DNA from 3 places in the Streptomyces sp. NPDC029138 genome. Region 1 is predicted to be linked to each of the others. Evidence: riboswitches for the same ligand, from Rfam matches in the RefSeq annotation. Region 1 holds a riboswitch; each other region holds the start of a gene.
What was found. Region 1 has a riboswitch for cyclic di-AMP ahead of ACZ4WH_RS17930 (M23 family metallopeptidase). Riboswitches for the same ligand answer to the same signal wherever they lie in the genome.
Positions count from the first base shown of each region.

Region 2: another riboswitch for cyclic di-AMP. It lies ahead of ACZ4WH_RS27065 (M23 family metallopeptidase); the one in region 1 lies ahead of ACZ4WH_RS17930 (M23 family metallopeptidase).
Region 3: another riboswitch for cyclic di-AMP. It lies ahead of ACZ4WH_RS07455 (transglycosylase family protein); the one in region 1 lies ahead of ACZ4WH_RS17930 (M23 family metallopeptidase).

Region 1 covers NZ_JBVHWM010000019.1:61,185-66,266, reverse strand. The annotation lists gene ACZ4WH_RS17940 (M16 family metallopeptidase) at 1-673, shown strand, start outside; gene ACZ4WH_RS17935 (M16 family metallopeptidase) at 670-2,058, shown strand; cyclic di-AMP (ydaO/yuaA leader) riboswitch at 2,294-2,453, shown strand; gene ACZ4WH_RS17930 (M23 family metallopeptidase) at 2,466-3,221, shown strand; gene ACZ4WH_RS17925 (GntR family transcriptional regulator) at 3,420-4,106, shown strand; gene ACZ4WH_RS17920 (HPr family phosphocarrier protein) at 4,309-4,590, opposite strand; gene ACZ4WH_RS17915 (bifunctional acetate--CoA ligase family protein/GNAT family N-acetyltransferase) at 4,767-5,082, shown strand, end outside.
Region 2 covers NZ_JBVHWM010000039.1:78,252-83,333, reverse strand. The annotation lists gene ACZ4WH_RS27080 (glutamate dehydrogenase) at 1-52, shown strand, start outside; gene ACZ4WH_RS27075 (TetR/AcrR family transcriptional regulator) at 189-809, shown strand; gene ACZ4WH_RS27070 (SGNH/GDSL hydrolase family protein) at 1,085-1,870, opposite strand; gene ACZ4WH_RS27065 (M23 family metallopeptidase) at 2,099-2,983, opposite strand; cyclic di-AMP (ydaO/yuaA leader) riboswitch at 2,987-3,151, opposite strand; gene ACZ4WH_RS27060 (alpha-galactosidase) at 3,454-5,082, opposite strand, start outside.
Region 3 covers NZ_JBVHWM010000005.1:93,032-98,113, reverse strand. The annotation lists gene ACZ4WH_RS07465 (cytochrome P450 family protein) at 1-1,194, shown strand, start outside; gene ACZ4WH_RS07460 (transglycosylase family protein) at 1,410-2,483, shown strand; cyclic di-AMP (ydaO/yuaA leader) riboswitch at 2,667-2,839, shown strand; gene ACZ4WH_RS07455 (transglycosylase family protein) at 2,844-3,539, shown strand; gene eno (phosphopyruvate hydratase) at 3,839-5,082, shown strand, end outside.

The DNA.
Region 1 (5,082 bases):
CGTCATCGGCGAGCAGCTGCGCGAGGTCGTCGTGGAGGAGGTCCCGGCGCGTGCCCTGATGGCCGCCTACCGGCTCCCGCACGACGGCACGCGCGCGTGCGACGCGGCCGACCTCGCCCTGACCATCCTGGGCGGCGGCGAGTCCTCCCGCCTGTACAACCGGCTGGTGCGCCGGGACCGTACGGCCGTCACGGCCGGCTTCGGCCTGCTGCGCCTGGCCGGGGCGCCCTCCATGGGCTGGCTGGACGTGAAGACCTCCGGTGACGTCGAGGTGCCGGTCATCGAGACCGCCATCGACGAGGAGCTGGCCCGGTTCGCCGCGGAGGGCCCCACGCCCGAGGAGATGGAGCGCGCCCAGGCGCAGCTGGAGCGCGAGTGGCTGGACCGGCTCGGCACGGTCGCCGGCCGCGCCGACGAACTGTGCCGGTACGCGGTCCTGTTCGGCGACCCGCAGCTCGCCCTGACCGCCGTCAAGCGCGTCCTGGAGGTGACCCCGGAGGAGGTCCGGGAGGTCGCCAAGGCCCGCCTGCGGCCCGACAACCGCGCGGTCCTCGTCTACGAGCCGAAGTCCCCGGAGGCCGCCCCGGACGCCGAGATCCCCGAGGACCCGGAGCAGGAAGCGACCGTAGAGGCGGGCCGCGACGAGACCGAGAACGAGGAGACGGCCAAGTGACCCAGCTCGCCACCATGGACTTCCACCCCCAGCCGCAGCCCGGCGAGGCCAGGCCCTGGGCGTTCCCGGCGCCCGAGCGCACCGCGCTCGACAACGGCCTGACCGTGCTGCGCTGCCACCGCCCGGGCCAGCAGGTCGTCGCCGTCGAGGTGCTGCTGGACGCGCCGCTGGACGCCGAGCCGGCCGGCCTGGACGGCGTCGCCACGATCATGGCGCGGGCCTTCTCCGAGGGCACCGACAAGCACTCCGCCGAGGAGTTCGCCGCCGAGCTGGAGCGCGCGGGCGCCACCCTGGACGCGCACGCCGACCACCCCGGCGTCCGGCTCAGCCTGGAGGTCCCGGCCTCCCGCCTGGCCAAGGGCCTCGGCCTGCTCTCCGACGCCCTGCGCGCGCCCGCCTTCGCCGCGAGCGAGGTCGAGCGGCTGGTCCGCAACCGCCTGGACGAGATCCCGCACGAGCTGGCCAACCCCTCCCGCCGGGCCGCCAAGGAACTCTCCAAGGAGCTGTTCCCGGCGACCGCGCGCATGTCCCGCCCGCGCCAGGGCACCGAGGAGACGGTCGAGAAGATCGACGAGGCGGCCGTACGCGCCTTCTACGACCGTCATGTGCGGCCCGCCACGGCCACCATGGTCGTCGTCGGCGACCTGACCGGCGCCGACCTGGACGCGCTGCTGGGCGACACCCTGGGCGCGTGGACCGGCACCCCGGGCGAGCCCCGGCCGGTGCCGCCGGTGACCGCCGACGACACCGGGCGCGTGGTCATCGTGGACCGGCCCGGCGCGGTCCAGACGCAGCTGCTCATCGGCCGGATCGGTCCGGACCGGCACGACCGGGTGTGGCCCGCCCAGGTGCTCGGCACGTACTGCCTCGGCGGCACCCTCACCTCCCGCCTGGACCGCGTGCTGCGCGAGGAGAAGGGCTACACCTACGGCGTGCGCGCCTTCGGGCAGGTCCTGCGGTCCGCGCCGGACGGCACGGGCGCGGCGATGCTCGCCATCAGCGGCTCCGTGGACACCCCGAACACCGGCCCGGCGCTGGACGACCTGTGGAAGGTGCTGCGCACCGTCGCGGCGGACGGCCTGACCGACGCCGAGCGTGACGTCGCCGTGCAGAACCTCGTCGGTGTGGCGCCGCTGAAGTACGAGACCGCGGCGGCCGTCGCGAGCACGCTCGCCGACCAGGTCGAGCAGCACCTGCCCGACGACTTCCAGGCGACGCTGTACCAGCAGCTGGCGGCCACGGGCACGGTGGAGGCCACCGCGGCCGTCGTGAACGCCTTCCCGGTGAACCGCCTGGTGACCGTCCTCGTCGGCGACGCGTCGCAGATCAAGGCGCCGGTGGAGGCGCTGGGCATCGGTGAAGTGACCGTGGTGGCGGCCGAGTAGACGCGACTGCGGTGGCGGCCGGGTGACGGCACGCGCGCGTGGGGCCCTGGCGACCTATGGGTCGTCAGGGCCCCGCTGTTCCACTCCGCCCCCCAGATGCCCGTTTTGAGGCGGAGGTTGCCTGTCTGCCCTGTGGGATGCGCTACAAAAACCGGGACACGTTTGAGGATTGACAGCGCGCCACCGTAGCGTCGTCCGGGCTGTTCGTCAGGCAGTGCGCCGCACCCGCGGCACCGGACAGTCATCGCCGAGTCCCCGTACGGCGCGAGCCAGGGGAGCCGGGGACCCACGTCCCTGGGGTGAATCGGGCGCCCGCGCGGCTGCGAGGGGGCCCGTAGGAGACCTTCCTGCTCCGAACCCGTCAGCTAACCCGGTAGGCGAGAGGGAAGGAAAGGACCAGCCACTTCATGGCGTTCATGTGCGCCACCGGTAAGCACCGCAAGCCCGGCCGGGTGAAGCGGACCACCGTTCAGGCGGCCGGCGTCGCGGCCCTCACCACCACCGGTGTGATCGGCACCCTCGCAGCCTCCCCGGCGCTCGCCGCCGAGAACTCCACGGAGCAGACCGGCCTCACCCCGGTCGTCGCCGTGTCCGAGGACGTCGCCGACGAGATCGACGCTCAGGCCGCCGCGCAGCAGCAGGCCGCCGAGCAGAAGGCTGCCGAGGAGGCCGCGGCGAAGGCGGCGGCCGAGCGGGCCCAGGAGATCCGCGCCGCCAAGGCCCGGGCCGCCCGTGAGGCCGAGCGCAAGCGGCTGAACGCCTTCGTCGCCCCGATCGCGCACTCGTACGTGTCGACCGCCTACCAGGCCAGCAGCTCCCTGTGGTCCTCCGGTTCGCACACCGGCATCGACTTCCACGCGGCCAGCGGCACGGCCGTCCACGCGGTGGGCTCCGGCACGGTCGTCTCCACGGGCTGGGGCGGCGCGTACGGCAACCAGGTCGTGATCCGCATGGCCGACGGCATGTACACCCAGTACGGGCACCTGTCGTCCATCGGAGTCACGGTGGGCCAGAAGGTCGTCCCGGGCCAGCAGATCGGCCTGTCCGGCGCCACCGGCAACGTCACCGGCCCGCACCTCCACTTCGAGGCGCGCACGACCCCCGAGTACGGCTCGGACATCGACCCCGTCGCCTACCTCCGCAAGCACGGCGTGAACGTCTGACACCGACCGCACGGCTGTCCGAGGCCCCGGCTCACCGAGCCGGGGCTTTCGCCGTTTTTCACGGTGTCCGCCGGATCCGCTGTCCAAAAAATAGCCATGGATTAGGGCCCGCCGTCGGAAATTCCGGCTCATTGGAATAGAGTCACGGAACACACGTCCATCGTCGACGTTTCACGGGGATTAAGGCGGAGGTCGGACATGCGTATTCCGGCGCACTCGGTGTGCACGGCCATCCGGGACGACATCGTCGCGGGTGTCTACGAGCGCGGCAGCCGCCTCACCGAGGAAGTCCTGGCCCGCCGCTACGGCGTCTCACGCGTCCCCGTCCGCGAGGCCCTGCGCACCCTGGAGGCCGAGGGCTTCGTGGTGACGCGCCGGCACGCGGGCGCGTGCGTGGCCGAACCGACCGAGCAGGAGGCCGCCGACCTGCTGGAGATGCGGACGCTGCTGGAGCCGCTGGGCGCCGCCCGGGCCGCGCAGCGGCGCACCGAGGCCCATCTGAAGGTGCTGCGCGGTCTGGTCCGGCTGGGCCAGGAGCGGGCCCGCAGGGGCGGCATCGAGGACCTGCGCTCGCTGGGCGGCTGGTTCCACGAGACGCTGGCCCAGGCCTCCGGCAGCACCTCACTGACCTCGATGCTCACCCAGCTGCGGCACAAGATCGCCTGGATGTACGTGGTGGAGGCGCCGCTCAGCCCGATGGAGTCCTGGACGGAGCACGGCGCGATCGTGGACGCGGTGGCGCGCGGGGACGGGGAGCGCGCGCGGGCGCTCACGGCGCTGCACGCCGAGCGAGCGACGGGTGCGCACCGGCTGCGCTTTTCCCCCGCCGCGGAGCGTGTGAGGAGTTCGCAACACCCCGTAAACATGTCGGGCCCGCGGCATTAACAAGCGCACCGTATACAAAGAAGAGTAATTTCCGGGCGGGGTATTTCCTGCTGCCCGAATTCATCGCGCCGTATTCGCGAGAGTTCGCCGGGAGTCGGCGGGCGGTAAATCGACGGCACATCGGGCCGAGCGTGCGCGCATACGGCGAAGCCGCGCCGCCCCGAAAGGCGAACGCGGCTCCGGCGCTCTGCGCGGTGGTCGCTCAGACGGTCTCGGGCAGCTCTTCCAGGCCCTCGGAGACCAGCTTGGCCAGACGGTCCAGGGCGGCGTCGGCGCCCTCGGCGTCGGAGGCGAGGACGATCTCCTCGCCACCCTGGGCACCCAGGCCCAGGACGGCCAGCATGGAGGCCGCGTTGACGGGGTTGCCCCCGGCCTTGGCGATCGTCACCGGGACGCCTGCGGCCGTGGCGGCTCGGACGAAGATGGAGGCGGGGCGGGCGTGGAGGCCCTCGGCCCAGCCGACGTTGACGCGGCGCTCAGCCATGTGTTGCTGCCCTTCGGTGTTCAGGTTGTCTAGACCAGTTTCCCATACCGTGAAGCGTGTCCGGAGCGGACCTTCGTCCCCTCCGGTGTGGCGCCGGACCGCGGCCTCGGTCCGGCTTGTCGTCCTCCACAGACTGCCTCGCGCCGTTGTCGGACGCGAGCCGTACTCTGGGGCCCATGCAGACCTCGGCGGACCGGCAGGACCGGCACCAGTACCCCGCCCACTGGGAGGCGGACGTGGTGCTGCGCGACGGTGGCACCGCGCGCATCAGGCCCATCACCGTTGATGACGCCGACCGCCTGGTCAGTTTCTACGAGCAGGTCTCGGACGAGTCGAAGTACTACCGCTTCTTCGCGCCGTACCCACGGCTCTCCGCCAAGGACGTCCACCGCTTCACGCACCACGACTTTGTGGACCGGGTGGGACTCGCGGCCACCATCGGCGGCGAGTTCATCGCCACCGTACGCTATGACCGCATCGGCACCGACGGTA
Region 2 (5,082 bases), on a different contig from region 1:
GGTGACCGACCGGCTGCCAGTGATCGCGGAACGGTTCGGGTGGTACCGGTGACCGGCCTGCCGTGGCGAGGCATAGGCGCGGTGGGAGGAGCACGAGGAACAAGAGGAACAGGAGGAACAAGAGAAGCACCGACCGCGTGAACGGGCGACGGCTTCGGCGGCACCGGGTCAACCACTAGGGTGACCGCGTGGCGAGAGTGCGGTTGAGCGTGGCCGAGCGGCGGGAGGAGCTGCTGCGGGCAGCCATCGAGCAGATCGAGGTGCGGGGCGTGGCGGCGGTCAGGATCGCCGACGTGGCCGCGGCCCTCGGTGTGAGCAACGCGCTGGTGCTGTACCACTTCTCCACGAAGGAGAAGCTGGTCGCCGCCGCGTTCACCTACGCGGCCGAGGACGACCTGGCGCGCCTGCGCAAGCTGTTGGGCCGGCGGACCACCGCGCTGCGCCGGCTGCGGGCGGCGGTGCGCTGGTACGCGCCGACCGGGCAGGCCAAGGGCTGGCGACTGTGGATCGAGGGCTGGGCCGTGTCCCTGCGCGAGCCCGCCCTGCGGGAGGTCACCCGGGAGCTGGACAAGCAGTGGAAGGCGGCGATCGCGGACGTCATCGCCGAGGGCGTCGCGTCCGGTGAGTTCGCGTGCGCGGACCCGGCCGGCACGGCGTTGCGACTGACCGCGCTGCTGGACGGGCTGGCGGTACAGCTGACGTCGTACCCGGGCGCGGTACCGCGAGCCCGGGCCCAGGAGTGGGTGGACGACGCCCTCGCCCGCGAACTGAGCCTGGACCGGGAGGCGTTGACCGACAGACAGCGGTGACGCCCCCGGGCTCCGGCCCTCCCGGCGACCACCCCCTCGGGACCGCGCGCTCTACCGCAACTTCCAGGCGGTGACCGCGATGAGCCCCATCCGGTTCCAGAAGCGGATCCGGCGCGACCCGCCTGCGGACCGCCGTACGCACCCCCCGTGGGCGTCCTGCCCCGAGCCGCTGGACCGCGAAGGAGGTGCGTTCGGGCCTGGGGAGCGGCGAGGGCGCCCGCGCCGGTGGTGCCGGCGCGGGCCGTGGCGGGCGGAAGCGAGCGTTCCGGGCGAGCCTAGGCCACCGAAGCGATCCGCATCTTGATGTCGTGCGGTGACAGCGTTCCCTTCGCGGTCACGTGGTCGCCGGAGGATTCGCCGCGCAGGCGGCGGCCGATCCAGGGGACGAGGTACTCGCGGGCCCACTGGACGTCGTCGCGGCGGATCTCCAGCGTGCCCCGGGGCGGCAGCGGCGGCCACGGCTGCTCCGGGTCGGCCGGGACGTCCAGGCCGAGGACCTGTCCGGCGCGCAGTGCCACGCGCGTGTGCCCCTCGGGCGAGAGGTGCAGCCGGTCGTTGTCCCAGGCCCTGCGGTCCTGCACGGACTTGAGGGACCACAGGTCGAGGACGGGGCAGCCGTACCGGTCGGCGATGGCACGGACGTGCCCGTTGTAGGTGGCGATCTTGCCGCGCAGGTGCTTGAGGACGGGGACGCCACGGGTGTCGAACCCGGTCGTCACCATGACCGTGCCGGCGGCCTCCGTCAGCCGGGCCACGGCCCGTTCGAAGCGCTCGGCCACCTCGTCGGGGTCCGTGCCCGGGCGGATGATGTCGTTCCCGCCGGCGCAGAAGGAGATCAGGTCCGGGGCCATGCCGATGGCCTGCGGCACCTGGTCGGCCACGATCTGGTCCAGCAGCTTCCCGCGCACGGCGAGGTTGGTGTACTGGAAGTCTCCCTCGGGACGCCGGTCGGCGAGCAGCACCGCGAAGCGGTCGGCCCAGCCCACGAACGCCCCGTCGGGGCCGGGGTCGCCGACGCCCTCGGTGAAGCTGTCCCCCACCGCCACGTACGACCCGATCACTGATCTGCTGTCATTCTTCGAATCGTCTGCCACGTCGGACCATGATTCACCTTCGGATGTGACCTACGCGACCGTAGGCAGGGCTTGACGAACGGTGAGATGAGCCACTCTTAAATAATTTGCAAAGCAAGGAATAGAGGCTGCCGGTACACCGAAGGCCGGACCCGGGGATCGTGGGTCCGGCCTTCGGCAGCGTGTCAGGCAGGTGGTTCGAAGGGGGCGCGGGCGTCAGCCGACGGCGACGCCGTGCGAGCGGAGGTAGGCGACCGGGTCCACGTCCGAGCCGTAGTTCGGCGTGGTGCGGATCTCGAAGTGCAGGTGCGGGCCGGTCACGTTGCCGGTGGCGCCGGACAGGCCGATCTGCTGACCCGCGGTCACGCTCTGCCCGGCCGAGACGGAGAGCCGGGAGAGGTGGCCGTACTGGGCGTAGTAGCCGTCGTTCAGCTTGATGACGACCTGGTTGCCGTACGCGCCGCCCCAGCCGGCGGAGACGACGGTGCCCGCGCCGACGGCCTTGAGCGGGGTGCCGGTCGGGACGACGAAGTCGACGCCGGTGTGGTAGCCGCTGGACCACATGCTGCCGGCGACGTGGTAGGCGGTGCCGACGGTGGCGCCGGCCACCGGGAGGGTGTAACCGGCGGACGCGGGCTGGGAAGCGGGCTTCGCCGAGGCCTGCTGGGTGGACTTCGATGCGGCGGAATCCGTGGACTTGGGGGCCGCCGACTCCGTGGTGGCCGCCGCCTTCTCGCCGAGGCTCAGCTTCAGGCCCGGGTGGATGACCGCCGGGTCGGCGCCGATGGCCTGCCGGTTGTCGTCGTAGAGCCGCTGCCAGCCGCCGCTGACGTGCTGGTCCGCGGCGATCGTCGCGAGGCAGTCGCCGCTGCGCACGGTGTAGGTGCGCACGCCCGAGTTCTGCTGCGCGGCAGTCTTCTTCACCGCGTCGGGAAGGGTCTGCGCGGCCGGTCCGGAGACGGACTGCGCGGGGGTCGCGGCGTGCGCTCCGGTGGCCCCGAGGAGGGGCAGGGCCAGGGCGGCGCCACCGGTTCCGGCGACGGCGAGGGAGCGGGAAAAACGCGGGGTCTTGGGACGTCGGTGCTTACCCTTGGCAGGCATGGCGCAATTCCTCTCCGACGCCTGCGAGGTCAGCTGTCGGGTTCGGGCTGGAGCTGCCCGGCCGTGCGCGGCACGGCTGCACCCCTAGCCTGTCGCGGAGACCGGACAGGCAGTTCTTACCTGGTGGGTCCCCCGCTCCTGCCGACGCGGGTCAAGTGTGTGGGGAGTCCGGACGGCGGCAGGATTCGGCGTTCCGCCCGGGTCGGTGGCGAACGTAAGCGAGCAGGACGCGCGGAAACAAGCAGCCGGTTCCCGTTGTTCCGGTTTCGGATGATCGGATACGGGAATTCACGGTCACCGAGCGTGAATTCCCGCCCCTTCTCCTTTTCAATTCGCCTATTCCCCAGCGGAATTACGTGGACATGGCGCGCGACGCACCGTCACCGATATGACGCTCCTCACGCTCCACCCCTCCAGGCTCCCCCATTCCGCGGCGAGTTGGAATGAAGGCGTCAATTCGGGCAGAAAAGTCAGATACGACGCAGGTGGATAACCGTCGCATCCAGGTCACCCTTGAGCCCGGTCCGCAGCCCATGGTGCAGCAGTACGGCACCTCGGTACACTTCGCCCGTTTCGCGGCATTCGTACGACGCCGCCGGGTCGAGCCCGCGCAGCCGCACCGCCGGTACCGGCTCGCCGTAGCTCTGCGCCTGCAACCAGGCGAGGACGACGGTCTCCTCCCCCCGGACGTACTGCACGGCGCTCAGACCGCCCGTCGGGGGCCGCAGCCGGTACAGCTCGCCGTGCTGCACGACCGGGCGGATCTGCTTGTACAGCTCCACCCACCGCCGGGCCTCGGCCAGCTCCTCCGCGCTCCACTCGGTCAGGTCGCCACCGACCCCGAGCACCCCCGCCATGGCACTGACGAACCGGAAGCGCAGCGAGCTGACCCGCCCGTTGAGCTGGGTGTTCGGGCTGTCGGTGACCCAGGCCGCCATCACGCGCGCGGGATGGATCTGCGTGAAGCCGTGCTGGATGGCGAGCCGGTCCAGCGGGTCGGTGTTGTCGGAGGTCCACACCTGGTCGGTGCGGCCGAGCACCCCGAGGTCGATCCGGCCGCCGCCGCCCGAGCAGGACTCGAAGGCGACTTTGGGGTGCGCGGCCCGCAGCCTGTCCAGCAGGGCGTAGAGGGCGCGGACGTGGTCCACCCACAGGCGCTGCGGGTACGGCTCCCCGGGCCAGCCGGCGTCGGTGAAGCAGCGGTTGAAGTCCCACTTCACGTAGTCGATCGGGGCGCTGGACAGCAGGGTGTCCAACTGCTCCCACAGATACTCCTGGACGTCCTCGCGCGCGAGGTTGAGAACGAGCTGATTGCGCAGTTCCGTCCGCTTCCGTCCCGGTTGGTACTGCACCCAGTCCGGGTGGGCGCGGTACAGGTCGCTGTCCGGGTTGACCATCTCGGGCTCGACCCAGATGCCGAACTGCATGCCGAGCCCGTGCACCTGGTCGGCGAGGGGCTTCAGGCCGTGCGGGAAGCGGTCGGGGTTGGGCGTCCAGTCGCCGAGGCCGGCGCGGTCGCTGGTGCGGGCGCCGAACCAGCCGTCGTCGACGACGAACAGCTCGATGCCGATCTCGGCGGCCCGGCGGGCGAGCGTGAGCTGCTGCTCCTCGGAGATGTCGAAGAAGGTGGCCTCCCACGAGTTGAACAGCACGGGCCGGTCCCGCTCGGCGTCCGGGATGACGTACGCCCGCTGGTAGGCGTGCCAGGCGCGGCTCGCGCCGCCGAAGCCGCCGTCGGTCCACAGCCCCGCGAAGACCGGGGTGGTGTACGACTCCCCGGGCGCGAGGAGCAGCAGGCCCGAGTCGTCGTAGCCGGCGCCGCCGGTGATCTGCACGCGCGCGTCCGGGAGCTGGGCGACCGCGATGCGCCAGGAGCCGGACCAGCCGAGCGCGCAGCCGTAGACCTCGCCGCGCTCCTCGGTGGCGTCGGTGTCGAGGGCGACCCAGGGCAGGTGCTGGTGGCCGGTGTGGCCGCGGCGGCTGCCGATGACCTTCTCACCGAAGGTGAGGGGGGCGGTGGCGAGCCGGGACTCGGCGGCCCAGCGACCGTGCAGCTGGGACAGCCGCCAGCCCTCGCGGTCGGGCAGGGTCCAGGTGGC
Region 3 (5,082 bases), on a different contig from region 1:
CGCGAGCACGCCCCCGTGCACCGGACGCGGTTGCCGAGCGGGGTCGAGGCCTGGCTGGTCACCCGGTACGCCGATGCCCGGCAGGCCCTGGCCGACCAACGGCTGAGCAAGAACCCGGCGCATCACGACGAACCCGCGCACGCCAAGGGCAAGACCGGCATCCCAGGCGAGCGCAAGGCCGAGCTGATGACGCATCTGCTGAACATCGACCCGCCGGACCACACCCGGCTGCGCCGCCTGGTCAGCAAGGCCTTCACACCCCGCCGCGTCGCCGAGTTCGCGCCCCGGGTGCAGGAGCTGACCGATCACCTCATCGACCAGTTCGCGCGGCGCGGCTCCGCCGACCTCATCCACGAGTTCGCCTTCCCGCTGCCCATCTACGCCATCTGCGACCTGCTCGGCGTCCCGCGCGAGGACCAGGACGACTTCCGGGACTGGGCGGGCATGATGATCCGGCACGGCGGAGGCCCCCGGGGCGGGGTCGCCCGGTCGGTGAAGAAGATGCGCGGCTATCTCGCCGAGCTGATCCACAAGAAGCGCGAGGCTCTGCCGGCCGAGCCGGCGCCCGGCGAGGACCTGATCTCCGGCCTCATCCGTGCCTCGGACCACGGCGAGCACCTCACCGAGAACGAGGCCGCGGCCATGGCCTTCATCCTCCTCTTCGCCGGCTTCGAGACGACCGTCAATCTCATCGGCAACGGCACCTACGCCCTGCTCACGCACCCCGAGCAGCGCCGGCGGCTCGAGGAGTCCCTCGCGCGCCAGGAGACGGAGCTGCTGGCGACCGGCGTGGAGGAACTGCTGCGCTACGACGGCCCGGTGGAGCTGGCCACCTGGCGGTTCGCCACCGAGCCGCTCACCATCGGCGGGCAGAGCATCGCGCCGGGCGACCCGGTGCTCGTCGTCCTCGCCGCCGCCGACCGGGACCCGGAGCGGTTCGCCGACCCGGACGTGCTGGACCTCGCCCGCCGCGACAACCAGCACCTCGGTTACGGCCACGGCATCCACTACTGCCTCGGCGCGCCGCTCGCCCGCCTGGAGGGTCAGACCGCGCTCGCCACGCTGCTCACCCGGCTGCCCGATCTGCGGCTCGCCGCGGACCCGGCCGAGCTGCGCTGGCGCGGCGGGCTCATCATGCGCGGCCTGCGCACGCTGCCGGTGGAGTTCACGCCCACCGACGGCCACAGGGCCTGATCGCACCGCCTGATCGCACCGCCTGGACGCGGCCCGCCGGGGCCTCGGCACAGGTCCTTCAAGGGAAGATGACAGACGTTCAACTCTGTGATCTTCACGTGATCTGCGCGGCATGAACTTGTGACAAGTGATCGTCTGCCGATACGTTCACCCATCAGCGCGGCGACCGGCTTCATCCGCCGCGCCGGTCCTGCTGTCGCTCGAAAGGCTTCTGCATGCTCTCCGGGAACGGCCGACACCGTCGCCCCCGTCAGGCCCCGGCTCTCCTCGTCGCGGCCGGAGTGACCGGCTCCGCCATCGCCATCCCGCTCCTCGGCGCGGCGAGCGCCAACGCGGCGGACGGCACCACCTGGGACAAGGTGGCCGAGTGCGAGAGCGGCGGCTCCTGGAGCGCGGACCCTGGCAACGGGTACTACGGCGGCCTCCAGATCTCGCAGGAGGACTGGAACGCGTACGGCGGCGGCCGGTTCGCGGCCAGCCCCGACCAGGCCAGCCGCAACCAGCAGATCGCCGTCGCCGAGAAGATCCTCGCCGACAGGGGCACCACCCCCTGGGCCACCTGCGCCCTGCTGTCCGGTCTGACCGAGGACTCGGGCTCGACGCACGTCGACACGGGTGTCGGCGGCTCCGGTGGCAGCGGCGGTTCGGGTGACTCGTCCGGATCGGCCGGCAACTCCGGTACATCCGGTTCGTCCGGTGGCTCCGACTCGTCCGGTCTGCCGGGTTCGTCGCCCTCCACCGGTGCCGGCTCGGACGCCAACTCCGGCTCGAAGACGGGTTCCTCCTCGGACGACACCGGCACTCCGAGCGTCAAGCCGGGCAAGGACGCCGGTGAGGCCACCGGTTCGACGGGGACCAAAACCCCCAAGTCCGACAAGTCCACCGCGCCGAGCGCCGGAAGCTCACAGGGAACCGACAGTTCGCCCACGGCCACCCCGGACGCCGGCATCCAGGACAACCCGCAGCAGGCCGCCGGTTCTTGGAGCCTGGTCGACACCGGGTCCCTCAGCGGCGGACGCCACCGCGGCGCGAGCGCGGACGAGACCGGTGCGGACGAAAGCGTGACAAACGGTCAGAAGGCCGCATCTTCCGGCCGTCATGCCTCCCGCGAAACGGACACGTACACCGTCCGCCAGGGCGACTCCCTCGTCTCCATCGCCGACTCCCTTGACGTCGACGGCGGGTGGCGCGCGCTCTACGCCGACAACAAGACGGCCATCGGAACCGACCCGAACGACATCAGTGCCGGTCAGACCCTGGAAATCGGGGGCGAAACGGGCGCGAGGTAGCGGGAGTTGACGCCCCACTTAACGCCCTAATGTCCGGTTTGGCGAAAGTGTGGGATGAGTCTCAGAAGCCCTGATCGTCTTTGAAATTCCGCGGATCGCGTGTCTACGGTCAGGACCGCTCGTCACCACGAGCCCCGGCAGCCGCAACGCCGAATCCTGCCAGCGGTTGCCCGGGAACAGTCGTCGCGTCAAGCGCCGTAGGCAGGAGCGGGGGACCCAAGGTAAGTGCCGGGCCCGGCAGTTGATGCCGGAACCGGCTGGGGGTGAAGCCGCATCCCGCGCAAGCGGAGTGCGGCCGGGCAACTCAACCGGCCCGAACCCGACAGCTCACCTCGCAGGCGTCGGTGAGGGGATCGATCCATGCTGTTCTCCAGCAAGGGCAAGCACCGTCGTCCGTCCAAGGCCGTCCGCGCCATCACGCTCGCCGGTGTCACCGGTGCCGCCGTCGCCGCCCCGCTGATGGCGGCCGGCAACGCCTCCGCCGCCACCGCCTCCCAGTGGGACACGGTCGCCCAGTGCGAGTCCGGCGGCAACTGGTCCATCAACACCGGCAACGGCTACTACGGCGGTCTCCAGTTCTCCGCCTCCACCTGGGCCGCGTACGGCGGCACGCAGTACGCCGCCACCGCCGACAAGGCGAGCAAGGCGCAGCAGATAGCCGTCGCCGAGAAGGTCCTCGCCGCTCAGGGCAAGGGCGCCTGGCCGGTCTGCGGCACGGGCCTGTCCAGCACCCCGTACAACGGCTCCGCCCCGAGCACCTCCACGAACTCGGGCGGCTCCACCACACGCTCCACCGGCGAGCAGGCCGCCTCCCGCTCCGCCGAGCGTCCGGCCGCGAGCCCGAGCAAGAGCCAGAGCAGGACCGTCACCACCCCGACCGGCAAGAAGGTCAAGAAGGGCGACGGCGAGTACAAGGTCGTCACCGGTGACACCCTCAGCTCCATCGCCGAGAAGCACCACGTGCAGGGCGGCTGGCAGAAGCTGTTCGAGCTGAACAAGGACATCGTCGAGGATGCCAACCTGATCTACCCGGGTCAGCAGCTGCACCTGAAGTGACATCCGGCTCCGAGCCGGAGCAGAGGCCCGCGCATCCTCGCGGGCCACGCTGAAGGCCCCTGTGCGGGCCGTCCCCCCGTCCCCACGGGCTCCCCGCCCCGGTGCGTGTTCCCCCGTACGCACCGGGGCGGGGCTTTTTCGTGTCCACCGCCCCCGCACCCTTTGTTTCGGCGAGAAACAAAAGGTACCGTCGGCTTGTCCACGGGACGGTCGGTCGGTGGCCGACGCCCCTGGGACGGTTAGGCTCTAGTCGCAAGGCACACCAGCCCCGCACTTCCAGCGTCACATCCAAGAAGGAGATGCTCGTGCCGTCCATCGACGTCGTCGTAGCCCGGGAAATCCTGGACTCCCGAGGCAACCCCACGGTCGAGGTCGAGGTCGGCCTCGACGACGGCAGCACGGGTCGTGCCGCCGTCCCGTCCGGCGCCTCGACGGGCGCCTTCGAGGCCATCGAGCTGCGCGACGGTGACCCGAACCGCTACCAGGGCAAGGGTGTCGAGAAGGCCGTCCTCGCCGTCATCGAGCAGATCGGCCCGGAGCTGGTCGGCTACGACGCCACCGAGCAGCGCCTGATCGACCAGGCCATGTTCGACCTGGACGCCACCGACAACAAGGGCTCCCTCGGCGCCAACGCCATCCTCGGCGTCTCGCTCGCCGTCGCCCACGCCGCCTCCGAGGCCAGCGACCTCCCCCTCTTCCGCTACCTGGGCGGCCCGAACGCGCACCTGCTGCCGGTGCCGATGATGAACATCCTGAACGGCGGCTCGCACGCCGACTCCAACGTGGACATCCAGGAGTTCATGATCGCCCCGATCGGCGCGGAGTCCTTCTCCGAGGCGCTGCGCTGGGGCACCGAGGTCTACCACACCCTGAAGAAGGTCCTGAAGAGCAAGGGCCTGTCCACCGGCCTCGGCGACGAGGGCGGCTTCGCCCCGAACCTCGGCTCCAACCGTGAGGCCCTCGACCTCATCCTGGAGGCCATCAAGGAGGCCGGCTACGCCCCCGGCCAGCAGATCGCCCTCGCGCTCGACGTGGCCGCCTCCGAGTTCTACAAGGACGGCAAGTACCTCTTCGAGGGCAAGGAGCGCTCCGCCGCCGAGATGACGGAGTACTACGAGGAGCTCGTGGCGGCCTACCCGCTCGTCTCCATCGAGGACCCGCTGTTCGAGGACGACTGGGCGGGCTGGAAGGTCCTCACCGACCGCCTCGGCGACAAGGTCCAGATCGTCGGTGACGACCTGTTCGTCACCAACCCCGAGCGCCTCGCCCGTGGCATCGAGGAGGGCGCGGCCAACGCCCTGCTGGTCAAGGTCAACCAGATCGGCTCGCTGACCGAGACCCTGGACGCCGTCGAGCTGGCCCAGCGCAACGGCTTCAAGTGCATGATGTCGCACCGCTCCGGCGAGACCGAGGACGTCACCATCGCCGACCTGGCCGTCGCCACCAACTGCGGCCAGATCAAGACCGGCGCCCCGGCCCGCTCCGAGCGCGTCGCCAAGTACAACCAGCTGCTGCGCATCGAGGAGATCCTCGACGACGCGGC